One region of the Mesorhizobium sp. WSM4849 genome, then DNA from elsewhere that is predicted to be linked to it. Evidence: predicted binding sites of a transcription regulator. Region 1 holds the regulator's gene; each other region holds the start of a gene.
What was found. The regulator LexA, encoded in region 1, represses DNA repair genes until DNA is damaged. The targets are predictions, from matches to a motif close to TGTTCNNNNTGTGTTCNG.

Region 1 (4,103 bases):
CGGTGGCGCCGAGGGGGAGATTGCCGCCGCGCTGATCGTCGGCGTGCGTGCCGGCATTCCCGAAGAGATAAACGAATCGATGCGGCGCACCGGCATCTACCACATCATCTCGATTTCCGGCCTGCACATGGCGCTTGTCGCCGGCACCATCATGGGATTGCTGCGCGGCGCCTTTGCGCTGGTTCCCGATTTTTCGTCGCGCCGGCCGGTCAAAAAATATGCGGCTGCTGCCGCACTCGTTTCCATCGCTGCCTATCTGATTTTTTCCGGTATCGTGGTCGCGGCTGAACGCAGCTTTATCATGCTGGCGGTAATGCTTGTCGCCGTGCTGTTCGACCGGGCGGCACTCACCTTGCGCAATCTGGCGATTTCGGCCATCGCCGTCATCGTCGTGTCGCCGCACGAGGTGGTCGGCCCAAGCTTCCAGATGTCCTTCGCCGCGACCGCTGCTCTCGTGGGCGCCTATGCCGGCTGGTCCGACTATCGTGCCGACAAGGCCACCGCGCCGCCACAGCGACGGTCAACGATCGCTTTCGTCACGCGAAAACTTGCCGCTGGGACAGGTACCATCGCAATGACCTCCATCATTGCCGGCAGCGCCACCGCACTCTTCGCCATCTGGCACTTCCAGCGCGTCTCGCCGCTCAGCCTGTTCGCCAATCTGGCCGTCATGCCGATCGTCACGGTCGTCATGTTCCTGGCCGTCGTCAGCGCCTTGGCAATGCCGTTCGGCTTCGACGGCCCTTTCCTATACATGATGGGCAAGGGGCTGACGGCCATGATTGCAATATCGGGATGGATCTCCGAGCGGTCGCCGGTCGATGCCGTCGGGCTGATCTCGTTGCAGTCGGTTCTGCTGGTGACGGCCGCCCTAGTCATCGCCACGATGGCAACGACATGGTTGCGGCTTGCGGCACTTCCCTTTGCGCTCGCCGGCCTGCTGACGATTTCCGAGACGCGCACCCCCGACGTGCTGATTTCGGAAGATGCGCATCTGGTGGCGCTGCCGATCGGCGGCGGCGAACTTGCCGTCAACCGGGTGCGCTCGAACGAATTCACCACCGACAACTGGAAACATGCGCTGGTTTCAGCGACCATTGTCGAGCCGGAGACATTCGAAAAAGGAGACGTGCGGTTCGACATCGTCGACCCGGCCGACCTGCCGCCGGGAGCGCCCTTCTACTGCACTGCCGGCCTGTGCCTCGCCCGGCACCAGTCCGGCGCGATCATCGCGCTCGCCGACGACCGCAAAACCGCACCGCCAGCCTGTGCCTTTGCGGATTTGATCGTCATCGATGATGCCACAGCCTATTATAATCCCTGCCGCAATCCGCTGGTTCTCGTCGTCACCAAACGGCAGCTCGCTCGCATGGGCAGTGCCGCCGTCTTTTTCGATCCGCTATCTGCGACGACGCGCGCAGAAATCCGTTTTGCCGTCAGACAGCCCTATAGGCCTTGGCATGAGCAGCGGAGATTTTCGCGCGAGGCGAGGGGCCTGCCGCCATACCGCAGGGCCGAGAAACCCAAAAAGCCTGCCGTTCAGTAACGCCGGATCAGTCCGACGAGCTTGCCTTGCACCTTGACCCTGTCCGGCCCGAAGATGCGCGTCTCATAGGCCGGATTGGCGGCTTCCAGTGCGATCGAGGCACCTTTGCGGCGGAACCGCTTCAGCGTCGCTTCCTCGTCGTCGACCAAGGCGACGATGATCTCGCCAGGCTGGGCGGTGTCGGCGTTGCGGATGATGACCGTGTCGCCGTCGAAAATGCCGGCCTCGATCATCGAGTCACCCTTGACCTCCAGCGCGTAGTGCGTGCCGCCGGTGATCATGTCCGGTGGTACCGAGATCGAATGCGTCTGGTGCTGGATGGCGTCGATCGGCACACCGGCAGCGATGCGGCCCATCACCGGTATGGAGATGGTGGCAACGACGTCGTCGTCATTGCCGGCCGCAGGCATGCGCGAAGGCGCCGGCTTGATCTGTCGTCCGAGGCTGCCCTGCCCAAGGCTGCCCTGAATGACGCTTGGCGAGAATTTGCGCGCCGCATTGAGGCCGGGCGCGATCGAATCGGGCAGGCGCAGCACCTCCAGCGCGCGGGCGCGGTTGGGCAGGCGGCGAATGAAACCGCGCTCCTCCAGTGCAGTGATCAGCCGATGGATCCCCGACTTCGAGGCGAGGTCGAGCGCTTCCTTCATCTCGTCGAACGAGGGCGGAATGCCGCTTTCCTTCAGCCGCTCGTGGATGAACATCAGCAGTTCATGTTGTTTGCGTGTCAGCATCGCGACCCCCAACAGAATCAGAAAAACAAACCCAGAACAAACACTATCTGTTCCAGTTGTGTTCCGCAACCGTTTAAAATTTAATGAATGTGTTGACGTTTTGTTCAGCGTAGCATCAGCACGCTGCACGCGGCGCCCGTCGCGGCTGGGGGAGCGAACGGCTCGCGCACGATCAGCCCGTTGGCGTCGGCCAGCATTTTGAGCATCGAGGAATCCTGGATGCCGAACGGGGTCGCCAGCAGCGTGCCGGCTTCTTCGCTCACCACGGCGCGTACATAGTCCTGCCTGAGATCGTTGGCCGGCATGGCGGCGCCGAGCCGCGCCTGACGCATGTCCTGCCGGAAGGCGCGGCCGCCGAGCCGCGCAAGCATCGGCGTCAGAAAGAGCTGCGTGCAGACCAGGCTCGCCACCGGATTGCCAGGCAGGCCGATGCAGCGGATGTCGCCCAGCCGCCCGAACATCAGCGGCTTGCCGGGCCGCATGGCGATTTTCCAGAAATCGAGCGTCATGCCTTCACCGGTCAGCACGTCATGGACCAGGTCATGGTCGCCGACCGAGGCGCCGCCCAGCGTGACGATGACGTCGGCGCCTGCGTCGACCGCTTGTTTCACCAGCGTGGCGATCGCCTCCTTGCGGTCGGGGGCGATGCCGAGATCGAGCGCGCTGGCGCCGACCGAGCGGGCCGCGGCGGCGACGCCATAGGCATTGGACGAGATGATCTGGTCGGGGCCAAGGTCGCTGCCCGGCGGCAGCAATTCGTCGCCGGTGGCGATGATGGCGACCAACGGCCGTTTCACCACGCTGACCTGCGGGTGGTTGGCCGACGCCGCCAGCGACAATGCCGCCGGATCAAGCGGGCGGCCTTTCTCCAGCAGGACGTCGCCCTTCGAGAAATCGAGCCCGAGGCGGCGGATGTTGCGGCCTTCAACCGTCGACGCGGTCACTTCGATGCTGCCGCCGCCGAGGTCGCGGACATTCTCCTGGATGACGATGGTGTCCGCGCCTGCAGGAAGCGGCGCGCCGGTGAAGATGCGCACGGCCTGCGCCGGGCCGACTGTTCCGGCAAAGCCGCGTCCGGCCGGCGCGATGCCGATCACCGAAAGTCTTGCGGGCACGGACGCGACATCCTCGGCCCGCACGGCATAGCCGTCCATGGCGGACGCGTTGAACGGCGGCTGGGTGCGGAGCGCCAGGAGCGGCTCCGCCAGCACGCGGTCGGCGGCGTCCATCAGGGCGACGCTTTCAGCCTGCAAGGGCGCAGCATCCTCAAGCAGGCGCTCGAGCGCCTCGGCGACCGGAAGCAGTGCCATTATTAGCCTGCCCCCTTGGCATCCGCCTTGTAGTCGCCGGATTTGCCGCCGGTCTTTTCCGCCAGCCTGATGCCCGAGATCACCATGGCGCGGTCGACCGCCTTGGCCATGTCATAGATGGTCAGGCAGGCGACCGAGACGGCGGTCAGCGCTTCCATCTCGACGCCGGTCTTACCGGTGACGCGGGCCAGCGCCGTGACCTTCAGGCCTGGCAGCGTCGCGTCCGGTTCGATGTCAATGGATACCTTGGTCAACAGCAGCGGATGGCAGAGCGGGATCAGCTCATGCGTCCTCTTGGCCGCCATGATGCCGGCGATGCGCGCCGTGCCCAGCACGTCGCCCTTCTTGGCATCGCCGTCGAGAATCATCTTCAGCGTTTCGGGCCGCATCGAGACAAGACCTTCGGCGATTGCCGTGCGCGTCGTCTCCGCCTTGTCGCCGACATCGACCATATTGGCTTCCCCTTTCGCGCCAAGATGGGTGAGGGCGGCCGTCATCGTCAGGTCACCTTAGCGC
Region 2 (4,103 bases), on a different contig from region 1:
GAAAAGTGGAATCCGGTTTTCGGACAAGATCATGGTCTAATAAGAAGATAGAAGCCTCAATCAGGCAGAACGCAAGGCCGGCGCGTCGGCCTTGCTCGTCTTCTGGGCGACGACGCGATTTCGCCCGGCGCGCTTTGCCGCATAAAGTGCGGCGTCGGCTTCGGCCAGCACATGGTCGAGACTGGTCCCATCCGTCCCGCCAAAGCCGATGCCGCCACTGACGGTGCTACGCAACGGACCAAGCTGGGTGGCCACGATTTCCGTGCCGAAGGCGACGCTGATCTTGCTCGCAATGTCGTAAGCCTTCTCTTCAGTCATCCGCGACATGACGAGGACGAATTCCTCGCCACCCAGCCGGAAGGCGTCGACTCCGGTCCTGGCATATTTCCTGATGACAGCGGCGAAGCGGCGCAGAACCTGATCACCGACCGGATGACCGAATACGTCGTTCGTTTTTTTGAAATGATCGAGGTCGAACATGGCAACGGACATGAACGGGCCGAAAACCCGCTCACCGTAGAATGCCGTCAACGCCCGCCGGTTCATCAGCCCGGTCAATGGGTCGGTCATGGTCTCGGCCTTCAATTCGATCTGCGCCTGCAAGTGGTGCAGGGAGAGCGTCAGTGCGCCGAGCCCGGTCATGCAGGCGACCGCGACGACGGAATTCAACCGTTCGGCCCAATTGTCGGGCGCAACGCCGAGCTCCCATTGGCCCTCGACCAGCAGGACCGCGCCGCAAAGCACGAAGGACAGCGCACAGACGCAGCTCAGGAAGGAAACGACCAGCAATATCCGGCGATCGTGGCCACCTTTGATCCAGAACATCACCCCGATAAGCGAGAGCAGCGCCGTTACCGTCGCGTAGGTGACGATGAAGCCGACGCCATCAAGGCCCAGCGACGTCGCGCCTGCGCAAACCGCCATCGCAGCCACGGTCGGCAAGATGGCGCGCCTGTAGTCGCGCACGCCGAGATACTGCATGGCCGACAGGCAGAGGGTCAGGAAGCCCAGGCTGAGAAGCGCAAGCACAATCTGGCAAAGCCAGGGGCTGGGATGCCTGGCATAATGCCAGAACAAGACCACATGCGCGACGAGCACGAGAATGCCGCACGCCACCGTCAGCACATAGCGTGCCTGCGGCGCGGTGAACCAGATCGCAAACATGGTGATGCTGAGGCACGTGCCCGACAGCGCCGCCGCGAGTAGGAGCGAACTGTAATCCAACATGCGCTAGCAGCAGCCTTTTCACGGGTTCTGCCGCATTCTAGGCCACCGGCAGTGGACGGATACCGTTTTTCGGCCAACCTTCGGACGTAACCTTCGGACAAGGTTTACAAAGCGTCGATGCCCTCGACCCATTTCCGCCGCTTGGTTGTCGGATGGTTTTGCAGTAAGAGGCTCTATCCTCGAACGTAACAGGAACCTCCGTCGCCTGCCCGCAAAAAGCGTGGCAGTATCGGGTGGTGATTCGCAGCATCGGAATCCAGGACCAGCATGGACGACAGTAACGATCTTTTCGGCAGTTTGGACAAGCAGCCGCAACCGGTTCGCGCAACCGCACGCCCGGCCGACCCGCTGGTGCAGGCGGCGAAGCGCCCGGCATCCCGCGACGGCAGCGAGAGCTACAGCGCCGCCGACATCGAGGTTCTGGAAGGGCTGGAGCCGGTGCGGCGGCGACCCGGCATGTATATCGGCGGCACCGACGACAAGGCGATGCACCATTTATTCGCCGAGGTCATCGACAATTCGATGGACGAGGCGGTCGCCGGCCACGCAACCTTCATCGATGTCGAGCTTTCTGCCGACGGATATCTGGCGGTCACCGATAATGGCCGCGGCATTCCGGTCGATCCGCATCCGAAATTCAAGAAGCCGGCGCTCGAAGTCATCATGACGACGCTGCATTCCGGCGGCAAGTTCGACAGCAAGGTCTACGAGACCTCGGGCGGCCTGCACGGGGTCGGCGTCTCCGTCGTCAACGCGCTGTCGGACCATCTCGAGGTCGAAGTCGCGCGCGGCCGCCAGCTCTATCGCCAGCGCTTTTCGCGCGGCGTTCCGGTGACCGGCCTGGAGCAGCTCGGCGAGGTGCATAACCGCCGCGGCACCAGGATACGCTTCCATCCCGACGAGCAGATCTTTGGCAAGGGTGCGGCATTCGAGCCGGCGCGGCTCTACCGCATGACCCGCTCGAAAGCCTATCTGTTCGGTGGCGTCGAGATCCGCTGGACCTGCGATCCGTCGCTGATCAAGGAGAAGGACACGACACCGGCTAAGGCCGAGTTCCATTTTCCCGGTGGCCTCAAGGACTATCTGAAAGCCTCGCTCGGCGACGAATTCCAGGTCACCCGCGAAATCTTTGCCGGCAAAAGCGACAGGCAAGGCGGCCACGGCTCGCTCGAATGGGCGGTGACCTGGTTCGGCGGCGACGGGTTCCTCAATTCCTACTGCAACACCATTCCGACCGGCGAAGGCGGCACGCACGAGGCGGGCTTCCGCAACGTTTTGACCCGCGGCCTGCGCGCCTATGCCGAGTTGGTCGGCAACAAGCGCGCTTCGATCGTCACGTCGGAAGACGTCATGATCTCGGCGGCAGGCATGCTGTCGGTGTTCATCCGTGAGCCGGAATTCGTCGGCCAGACCAAGGACAGGCTGGCGACGATCGAGGCGATCAGGATCGTCGAGACTGCCATCCGCGACCCCTTCGATCACTGGCTGGCCGACAATCCGCAGGAAGCCTCGAAGCTGCTCGAATGGGTGATCGCACGTGCCGACGAACGGGTGCGCCGCCGCCAGGAAAAGGAAGTGTCGCGCAAGAGCGCGGTGCGCAAGCTGCGGCTGCCCGGCAAGCTCGCCGACTGCACGCAGAATGCCGCGGCCGGCGCAGAACTCTTTATTGTCGAGGGCGATTCGGCCGGCGGCTCGGCGAAACAGGCGCGCGACCGCGCCAGCCAGGCGGTGCTGCCGCTGCGCGGCAAGATCCTCAACGTCGCCAGCGCCGGCAACGACAAGCTGGCCGGCAACCAGCAGATTTCCGACCTGATCCAGGCGCTTGGCTGTGGCACGCGGTCAAAATACCGCGATGAGGATCTGCGCTACGACCGGGTCATCATCATGACCGACGCCGACGTCGACGGCGCCCATATCGCTTCGTTGCTGATCACCTTCTTCTATCAGGAGATGCCGAGCCTGGTCCGCGGCGGCCATCTCTATCTGGCGGTGCCGCCGCTCTACTCGATCCGGCAAGGCGGCAAGGTCGCCTATGCCCGCGACGACGCGCACAAGGACGAACTTCTGCGCACCGAGTTCACCGGGCGCGGCAAGGTCGAAATCGGCCGCTTCAAGGGGTTGGGCGAAATGATGGCCGCCCAGCTCAAGGAAACCACCATGGACCCGAGAAAGCGCACGCTGCTCAGGGTCGATGTGATCGACGCCGAGGCGGCGACCAAGGACACGGTCGACGCGCTGATGGGCACCAAGCCGGAAGCCCGCTTCCGCTTCATCCAGGAACGTGCGGAATTCGCCGAGACGGAAGTGCTGGACATCTGAGCGTTCTAGGGTTCGGACCCATAAACGCGTGGCAAGCCGCGCGTCGATGACTGCCGGGTGATCAGCGGGATCGTCCACGTTCTGAAGTCCGGCGGGCGCTGGATCGATGCGCCCCCCGACTATCGGCCGCGCAAGACCGTCCACAACCACTATGTCCGCTGGGCGGCCAAGGGCGTCTGGGCTGACCTCTTTCACGCTCTCGCCAGCGCCGGCGGCCCGCCGGCCCAAGTGCTCATCGGCTCCTCCGCCGTGAAGGCGCACCGCTCGGCCTCGGGCGGAACGGGGGGAGCGCAATCAGGCGATCGGCCGTTCGCGCGGCGGGCGCACGACCAAAATCCACGCGCTGACCGATCGTGAATGCCGGCCCATCGCCTTCCAGCTGACCGGCGGCCAGGTCGCTGATTGCACGGCAGGATCAGCTTTGCTGAAGCAGATGCCGGCCGCCCGAATCCTCATGGCGACAAGGGTTACGACAGCAACGCCATTCGCCGCCAGGTCGAGGCGAAGGCACGATGCCGAACATCCCGCCCAAGGCCAACAGGCGTTGGAACAACTGC
Region 3 (4,103 bases), on a different contig from region 1:
AGGGCGACAGAGGGGGTCGCCTCGGCTGGCGCGACGCGATATCGGATAATACGTCGAATGAAAGAGGAGGTTGGCCATTCACGCGCGGCTACCCCCTCTGGCCTGCCGGCCATCTCCCCCTCAAGGGACCTCAAGGGGGGAGAAAGCGCGACGATGGACCATCGCTTAATCCAGACCCGAAAAACTCTCTTCGTCGAGCACTTCGGTTCCGCCAAACCGGAACGGTGCGAAGGACGCGCGGTGCAGCCGCGCCACCGGTCCATGCCGCTCGATCGCGGCACGGTGGCGGACTGTGGCGTAGCCCATATGGAGTTCGAAACCGTAATGCGCGTGATGGCTGCCGCAGCCGCACATCATGCGGTCGCGCATCACCTTGGCGACGATCGAGGCGGCGGCGATCGACTGCGAGCGCTGGTCGCCTTTGATCAGCGCTCTGCCTTCGCATGGCAGTCCGGGTGGCACGTCGCGCCCGTCGGCCAGGGCCAGCTTTGGCTGCACCGAGAGCCCGACCAAAGCGCGACGCATTGCCTCGAGGCTTGCCTTGAGAATATTGCTGCCATCGATGCCTTCCGCGCTGACCGAAGCCATCGACACGCCAAGAGCGGAGCCGAGGATTTTCAGGAACAGCGCCTCGCGCTGCAGATGGCTGAGGCGCTTGGAATCGTCGAGGCCGTCGGGAATGTTGGCGGGATCGAGCACCACCGCTGCCGCCACGACCGGCCCGGCGAGCGGGCCACGGCCTGCCTCGTCCATTCCCGCCACCGGCCATAGGCCTTCGGCCATCGCCTTCGTCTCGAAGGAGAAATCGGGTCTCTCAACGATTTCGAAGAGAAGCGGAGAATCAGAACGCGCGCGAGCCATGTTGCGGCGAGGTTCGCATCGGCTCCGATTCTCCGCAAGCCCCTCCGGGTCGGGTGAGGCACCGGACCCGGAGGGCACCGTCTGCAAGCCCGGGGACAAGGACAGGCCGGACGGGATTTTTCATGTGCCGCCGGCAGCGGCGGCACACGATGTCTTCACAGCAGCATCAGTTGCTCGGTTGCCTTGGCCGCCGCAACGAACTGGTCGGTCCTGAGCGACCGCCGTTCGGCGTTGAGGCCAAGCCGTTTGGCGGCGATCTCGAAGCGCCGGCCGATCTGCCAGGCATAGGGGCCGGACCCTTTCATGCGCTTGCCCCAATCCGAATCGTAATCCTTGCCGTCGCGCATCGAGCGGATCAGCGACATGACGTGACGGTAGCGGTCCGGATAATGGCGCAGCAGCCAATCCTTGAAGATCGGCGCGACTTCCAGCGGCAGGCGCAGCACGACATAGCCGGCCTCGCGCGCTCCTGCCGCACGTGCCGAATCGAGGATGCGTTCCATCTCCTGATCGGTCAGGCCGGGGATGATCGGAGCGACCATGACCGAGGCCGGAATGCCGGCGTCCGAAAGCTGCCTGATCGCCTCCAGCCGCTTGGTCGGCGTCGACGCGCGGGGCTCCATCGTTCTGGCCAGCATCCGGTCAAGCGTCGTCACCGACAGCGCCACCTTGGCCAGCCCGCGTTCGGCCATGCGCGACAGGATGTCGATGTCGCGCGTCACCAGCGCGGATTTGGTGACGATGCCGACCGGATGGCCGCGCGCCTCCAGCACTTCGAGGATCTCGCGCATGATCCGGTACTGCTTCTCGATCGGCTGGTAGGGATCGGTGTTGGTGCCGATGGCGATGGTGCGCGGCTGGTAGCCGTCCTTCGACAGTTCCTTGTCGAGTAGCCGCGCCGCATCCGGCTTGGCGAACAGCTTCGATTCGAAATCCAGCCCCGGCGACAGGCCCATGAAGCTGTGCGTCGGCCGCGCGAAGCAATAGACGCAGCCATGCTCGCAGCCGCGATAGGGGTTGATCGAGCGGTCGAAGGAAATGTCGGGCGATTCGTTACGGGTGATGATGGTGCGCGGCTTTTCGACCTGCACCTCGGTCTTGAAGGGCGGCAGCTCCTCCAGCGAGTTCCAGCCATCATCGAACACATGCCGGCTGACCGGTTCGAACCGGCCGGACGGGTTGATGCCGGCGGACCGGCCGCGATTGCGGTCTGGACGGATTCGGACGCCACTCTGCTCGATCATTGCATTGGCCATCTCGGCCCTTCCAGCCCCGAAGGCGGCAATGTCGGCACGTACGATCTGTTCCATTTTTGCCCTCTCCCAGGGACTGTCGGCTGGCTGTCGAATCGCTCTGTTCATGAAAATAATCCTATTTTATCCACCAGAACAAATCAAGAACATTTTTGCCATGCTACGCAAAAACTGGCACTGCGCCCCGCATTCCGCTATTCGGCTAACGATGCTTAGCGTTCTCATCCAGACCCTGAATGACGAAGAGAGACTTGCCCGCACGCTTGCCTCGCTGATTGGCGGCGCGGTCGAGGGCGTGGTGCGCGATGTCATCGTCTGCGACACCGGCTCGACCGACCAGACGCACCGCGTTGCCGAACATGCCGGCTGCCTTTATGTGGCGAGCGGCGGCATTGCCGCCGGCATCAGGCAGGCCAAGGGCGACTGGCTGCTGCTGCTGGAGCCGGGGGCGCGGTTGGCGGAAGGCTGGATCGACGAAGTCGTCGCCCACACGGCCCGGCAAACCATGCCGGCGCGGTTTTCGCGGGCGCGCGGCAGTCGCGTGCCGTTCCTGTCGCGGGTGTTTTCGGGAAACCGGGCTCTGGCCGAAGGGCTGGTGATCAGCAAGCGTCAGGCCGCGGCCTTATCGAAAAACGCCCGCAGCGCCGAAGCCATCGCGCGCGGCCTTTCGACCAAGAGGCTCGACGCCGAAATCTGGGTGGCGCCGGCGAAGTGACGGTCGTCACTCTCCCCATAGCGGGCGAGGGAACGTCGCGTCCTTCGTTAGGGTGAGGCGGCGCGCAAGCCGTGGGCGGAAAGCGGCATGATGGAATCCGCATTGGCGCGATACTCTTGGGAGGAATGCATATGCTTGTCGTCCTGCGGGAAACTCGCGATACTCAGCAATATTCGGGGAGATTGCAGATGAATGTATCTAAATTCGTTCGTATCGCCTCGCTGGCAGCCGCTTGGTCAGTGCCGGCGATCGCGGTGGCGCAGGAATCGTCGCTTTGGTCGGTTTATGAGAACACGCTCAAATCGGCCAAGTACATCGATCTGACCCACGCCTTCGAGCCGGTGCAGCCCGTATGGCCGGGCTTCGCCAATGCCAAATTCAAACCGGCTGTCGCCGGGAAGGACATCGAGGGCTACGTCAAGGCCGGCGAAGAGTTCACCTATGACAAGCATGGGTTCGTCGGGAGCGCCTACGAATTGTCGACGGACCAATATGGCACGCAGCTCGATCCGCCCTCCCACTGGAACCCACTCGGTGCAACGATCAGCGACCTGCCGGCCACTTATGCCGTGCGGCCGCTCGTCGTGATCGACATCAGCGGCAAGGTGCAGACCGACGAAGGCTATCACCTCCAGGTCGCCGACATCGAAGAATGGGAAAAGGAGCACGGCCGCATACCGGAGGGTTCGGTCGTCTTCGTGCGTTCGGATTGGTACAAGAAATGGTCCGATGCCGCCCGCTTCAACCAGAAGCCGTTTCCAGGCGTCAGTTTGGACGCGCTGAAGTTCCTGCATCTGGAGCGGAAGATTCTGTTTCATGGTCATGAGCCGCTCGACACCGACACCACGCCCAATCTCGAGGGCGAACATTGGCTGCTTCACAACAATTTCACGCAGGCAGAAGGTGTTGCAAACCTCGACAAGGTGCCTGAGGCTGGGGCGTTGGTTACAATCGGCTTTGCCAAGCCGCTTGGCGGGTCAGGCGGATATGCGCGTTACATCGCTATTGCACCCGCCGATTGGACAGAGGGCGTTTCGGTCACCGAAGCGCCTGGTGCCCCGCTTTTCCGGCAAAAGGCGCCGCTCAAGCGCGACGAGAACGGCGTCTTCCGTCCGACGCCCTGATCGTTGACGATATCATCGGGGCGGCAGGGCCGTGGCGCGTCCCATTCGACGCGATTTGTCGCGTAAGTCGGGACAAAAGGTTCAGACGACCAGCCCGTCCGGCGCTCGCGAAAACGTGACTGTCCCGATGATAGCCATCACAATTGCTGG
Region 4 (4,103 bases), on a different contig from region 1:
TTCAGCCGCTCCAAGCGGCCGCCAATTTCGGTCTCGCACCATGCGCCGGGAAAGGGCGACAGGCCGCGAATATGATCGTGGACTTCGCCAGCAGGCCGCGTCCAGTCCACGCGCGTCTCCGCTTTATCGATCTTTTTGGCGTAGGTCACCCCCTCCGTCGCCTGTGCGGTAAATGTCAGGGCATCCCGTTCCATTCGTGCCAGCGCTTCCGCCATCAGCGCGGCACCAACGTGCATCAACCGATCGTGCAGTTCGCCGGCCGTCATATCGGGGCCGATGGCGCATTTTTCGACCATCGCCACCGGGCCGGTGTCCAGGCCCTCTTCCATCCGCATCACCATCATGCCTGTCTCGGTATCGCCGGCCATGATGGCGCGCTGGATAGGGGCGGCGCCGCGCCAGCGTGGCAACAGCGACGCGTGACCATTGAGGCAGCCGAGCCGCGGCGCCTCGAGAATCGGTTTAGGCAACAGCAATCCATAGGCGACGACGACGGAGACATCGGCCCGCAAGGCGCGGAACGCCTGCTGCTCGCCTTCGCTCTTCAGCGACACCGGCGTCCGCACCTCGAGGCCCAGCCGCTCCGCCTCGCGCTGCACCGGCGACCGCGTCAGTTCCAGCCCACGGCGACCGGCGGCGCGCGGTGGCTGGGTGTAGACGGCTTCTATCTCATGCCCGGCATCTGCGATCGCCCGCAGCGTCGGCACGGAGAATTCGGGCGTACCCATGAAGATGACGCGCAGGGGCATTTTTGAGCCCTATCCCACCAACTTACCCGGCGCCTTGCTGCCCGGCGTCTTCTCCCTCGAGAGCTTCTTGAATTTCTTCACCACCATGTCGCGCTTCAGTTTCGAGATGTGGTCGATGAACAGAATACCGTTGAGATGGTCGATCTCGTGCTGCAGGCAGGTCGCCATCAGCCCTTCGGCCTCGATCTCCTGCAGCTTGCCGTCGCGATCGAGATATTTCACCCGCACAGCGGCGGGGCGCTCGACCTCGGCATAGTAATCCGGGATCGACAGGCAACCTTCCTCGTAGACAGAGCGCTGATCGGCGCTCTCAAGAATCTCGGGATTGATGAAGACATGCGGCGCCGGCGTCTCGTCTTCCTTGGCGAGATCGATCACCAGCATGCGCAGCGGCTCGCCGACCTGGATCGCCGCCAGACCGATGCCCGGCGCATCATACATGGTGTCCAGCATATCGTCGGCCAGTTTGCGCAATGCCCCATCGACGCGCTCGACCGGTTTCGAAACCTGGCGCAGGACGGGATCGGGAAGGATGATGAGCGGCTTGATCGACATGGCGTCTCACCTAAGACCTCGCACGAAAAGCGTCAACCGGGGCATTTGCAGCGCCGTTCACGTTTTGATCTGTGCCGTCAGGCCGAATCATCTATGCTGCCCAATATGAATGACCTGACCACCATCCTGTCCGAACCAATCGCCCGGCTCGGCGCCACCACGATCACGCTCGGTCACGCACTGGCATTCGGCGCGATCCTGTTTCTGGGTCTGTTCGTGGCGCTCGTCGTCGCGCTCTGGCGCTCGGCCAAGGCGCGTGCGGTGGCTGCCGCCGAAGCCGCCGACCACGCCCGTGACGCGGAGGCGCGGATGGCCGGCATTTTGCAAAGCCAGGCCGAGATGCAGGGCCGCATCGGCGCCATCGCCGAAGTGTTCGGGGCGCGGCAGGCCGAACTCACACAATCGATCGGTCAACGCCTCGACGCGATGACCGGCCGTCTCGGCCAGACCATGACCGAGCAGACGAAATCGACGCATGAGAGCCTCGCCAGACTGCAGGAGCGGCTGGCGGTCATCGATACGGCGCAGGGCAACATCCAGTCGCTCGCCGGCCAGGTCGTTCAGCTTCAGGCGATCCTCTCCAACAAGCAGACGCGCGGCGCCTTCGGCCAGTCTCGCATGGAGGCGATCGTCGCCGACGGCCTGCCGCACGGTGCCTACGAATTCCAGGCGACCTTGTCGAACGGCAGCCGGCCCGACTGCCTGGTGAAGATGCCGAATGGCGCGCCCGCACTTGCCATCGACGCCAAGTTTCCGCTGGAAGCCTGGAACGCCATCCGTGCCGCCGAAGGCGTCGATTTGCAGAAGGTCGCAGCCCAAGCGTTTCGGCGCGACATCGAGGTGCACGTCCGCGATATTTCAGAAAAATACCTGATCCAGGGCGAGACGCAGGACACCGCCTTCATGTTCGTGCCGTCGGAATCGGTGTTCGCGGAGATCCACGAGAATTTCGAGGGGATTGTTCACAAGGCGCACCGTGCCCGAATCGTCATCGTCTCGCCGTCGCTGCTGATGCTGTCGATCCAGGTCATCCAGGCGATCCTCAAGGACGCCCGCATGCGCGAGCAGGCGCATCTGATCCAGGGCGAAGTCATCCGGCTGATGGAGGATGTCTCGCGCCTCGACGAGCGGGTGCGCAAGCTGCAGAGCCATTTCGGCCAGTCGGCCAAGGATATCGACGATATCCTCGTCTCGACGTCGAAGGTGACCAAGCGCGGCCAGAAGATCGAGGCGCTGGAGTTCGGCGCGCAGCCGACGGAGGGCGACGCCGGATCGGGGGCCAGCGCGAAGGCCGAAGCGGGTGCGCGCGTCGCCGACTCCAAGACCGGTCAGCTGAGACTAAGGGTCGTCGAAGGCGACGACTGAGAGGCTATTGCTCCTCGACGGTCGTCATGCCTTCGAACTCCGGCAGCCAGTGCAGCGCCGAGCGGTGCCATATCTGTTTTCTCGGGATCAGTTGTTCGCGCTGCCGCGCCGTGCCGACTCTGATGCCGTAGACTTTCGGCCCGTCGCCGACCGACGTGGCATAGAGGTGCGAACCGCACTCGCCGCAAAAGGCCTGGGCGCGCCTGGCGCCGCTCGATGCGATCTTGATGTAGATCTTCGGCGTGCCCTTGGTGATCCGGTAGTGGTCCTCCGGCGCCGGCACGGTCACGCGGAAGGCCGTGCCCGTCAGCTGCTGACAATCGATGCAGTGGCAAATACTGGTCTTTTCCGGATCGACCTCCGCTTCGTAGGTGATAGCGCCGCAATGGCACCCGCCGTCGATTTTCATCTTCGCTCCTCCCTTCGGCTGCGCCTCGACGCGTTCGAGCTTAACGGCGCAGCCGCCGCAGTTCCACAGGCATTCACAACGCGCGAAGCATCCGGCGGTTCAAGACTGCTGCGCCGACGCCTGTTCGATGACCTCTTCCGTCCAGACCTTGAAGCCGGCCAGCGTGCCCGGCCCGAAAATATGGGTCAGCGGCACATCGGCTGCGTCGCGGCCGGAGGCGATCAGGATACGGCCGATGCGCGGCGCATTGTTGCGCGGATCGAAGGCATGCCAGCGGCCGCCGAGATAGACCTCCATCCAGGCGGCGAAATCCATGTCCGACCACGGTTTCGGCAGGCCGATGTCGCTGATGTAGCCGGTGCAGTAGCGCGTCGGGATGTTCAAGGCGCGACAGAAGGCGACGGCGAGATGGGCGAAGTCGCGACAGACGCCGCTTTTCTCACGATAGGCCTCTGCCGCGGTGCGCGTCGGCCGCGCATTGCCGTAATTGAAGATAATGTGGTTGTGGACGACATCGCAGACCGCCTGCACGCGTGGAATGCCGAGCGGTGTGTGGCCGAACAGCCGCCACGCCTCGCTCGCCAGCACGTCGCTCTCGCAATAGCGGCTGGGCAGCAGGAACAGCAATGTCTCCGACGGCAGGTCGCGCACCTCGTGCTGCCACGCCACCAGATCGCCGATCTCGAAGGTTCCGGGATCGCGGATCACCGCGTCCGTGCCGAAGGTAAAGCGCCCGGGCGGGGCAACAAGACGGTTGCACCAATTGCCGAAACTGTCGCGGTAGCTCTCGATCGGTACCGGCGGGTTCGAGGTCAGGAAATCCGGCCGATCGAGATCGGATGCGCGGGAATAGTGGACGTTGAGCATCGCGATCAGCGGCGTTTCCTGCGGAAAATCGAAGCTCATCTCGCAGCCGATATGGATTCGCATTGTCGTCCTGACCGGCCTGCCGGATCATCACCCGGCGAAGGCACGGGCTGTGCTGCAGTGCAAAAAAGATCATCGCACGGACCAGCGCGGTTTAC

Region 2: parE (DNA topoisomerase IV subunit B) is a predicted target of LexA. The motif match lies at 1,407-1,424, and genes of this name have one in related genera.
Region 3: AC0L3L_RS33565 (PA0069 family radical SAM protein) is a predicted target of LexA. The motif match lies at 2,246-2,263, and genes of this name have one in related genera.
Region 4: AC0L3L_RS20205 (DNA recombination protein RmuC) is a predicted target of LexA. The motif match lies at 1,359-1,376, and genes of this name have one in related genera.

The regions. Positions count from the first base shown of each region.
Region 1 covers NZ_JBVVPW010000008.1:232,150-236,252, reverse strand. Annotated here, with positions in the region: gene AC0L3L_RS11470 (ComEC/Rec2 family competence protein) at 1-1,546, shown strand, start outside; gene lexA (transcriptional repressor LexA) at 1,540-2,277, opposite strand; gene AC0L3L_RS11460 (molybdopterin molybdotransferase MoeA) at 2,382-3,587, opposite strand; gene moaC (cyclic pyranopterin monophosphate synthase MoaC) at 3,590-4,084, opposite strand.
Region 2 covers NZ_JBVVPW010000030.1:52,350-56,452, forward strand. Annotated here, with positions in the region: gene AC0L3L_RS27670 (GGDEF domain-containing protein) at 61-1,227, opposite strand; gene parE (DNA topoisomerase IV subunit B) at 1,495-3,546, shown strand; partial or broken gene AC0L3L_RS27680 (IS5 family transposase) at 3,571-4,103, shown strand, end outside.
Region 3 covers NZ_JBVVPW010000049.1:7,284-11,386, reverse strand. Annotated here, with positions in the region: gene AC0L3L_RS33570 (ribonuclease HII) at 166-861, opposite strand; gene AC0L3L_RS33565 (PA0069 family radical SAM protein) at 1,017-2,171, opposite strand; gene AC0L3L_RS33560 (glycosyltransferase) at 2,323-2,829, shown strand; gene AC0L3L_RS33555 (cyclase family protein) at 3,018-3,953, shown strand.
Region 4 covers NZ_JBVVPW010000017.1:57,685-61,787, forward strand. Annotated here, with positions in the region: gene fmt (methionyl-tRNA formyltransferase) at 1-749, opposite strand, end outside; gene def (peptide deformylase) at 759-1,304, opposite strand; gene AC0L3L_RS20205 (DNA recombination protein RmuC) at 1,410-2,669, shown strand; gene AC0L3L_RS20210 (GFA family protein) at 2,674-3,078, opposite strand; gene AC0L3L_RS20215 (transglutaminase-like domain-containing protein) at 3,178-4,008, opposite strand.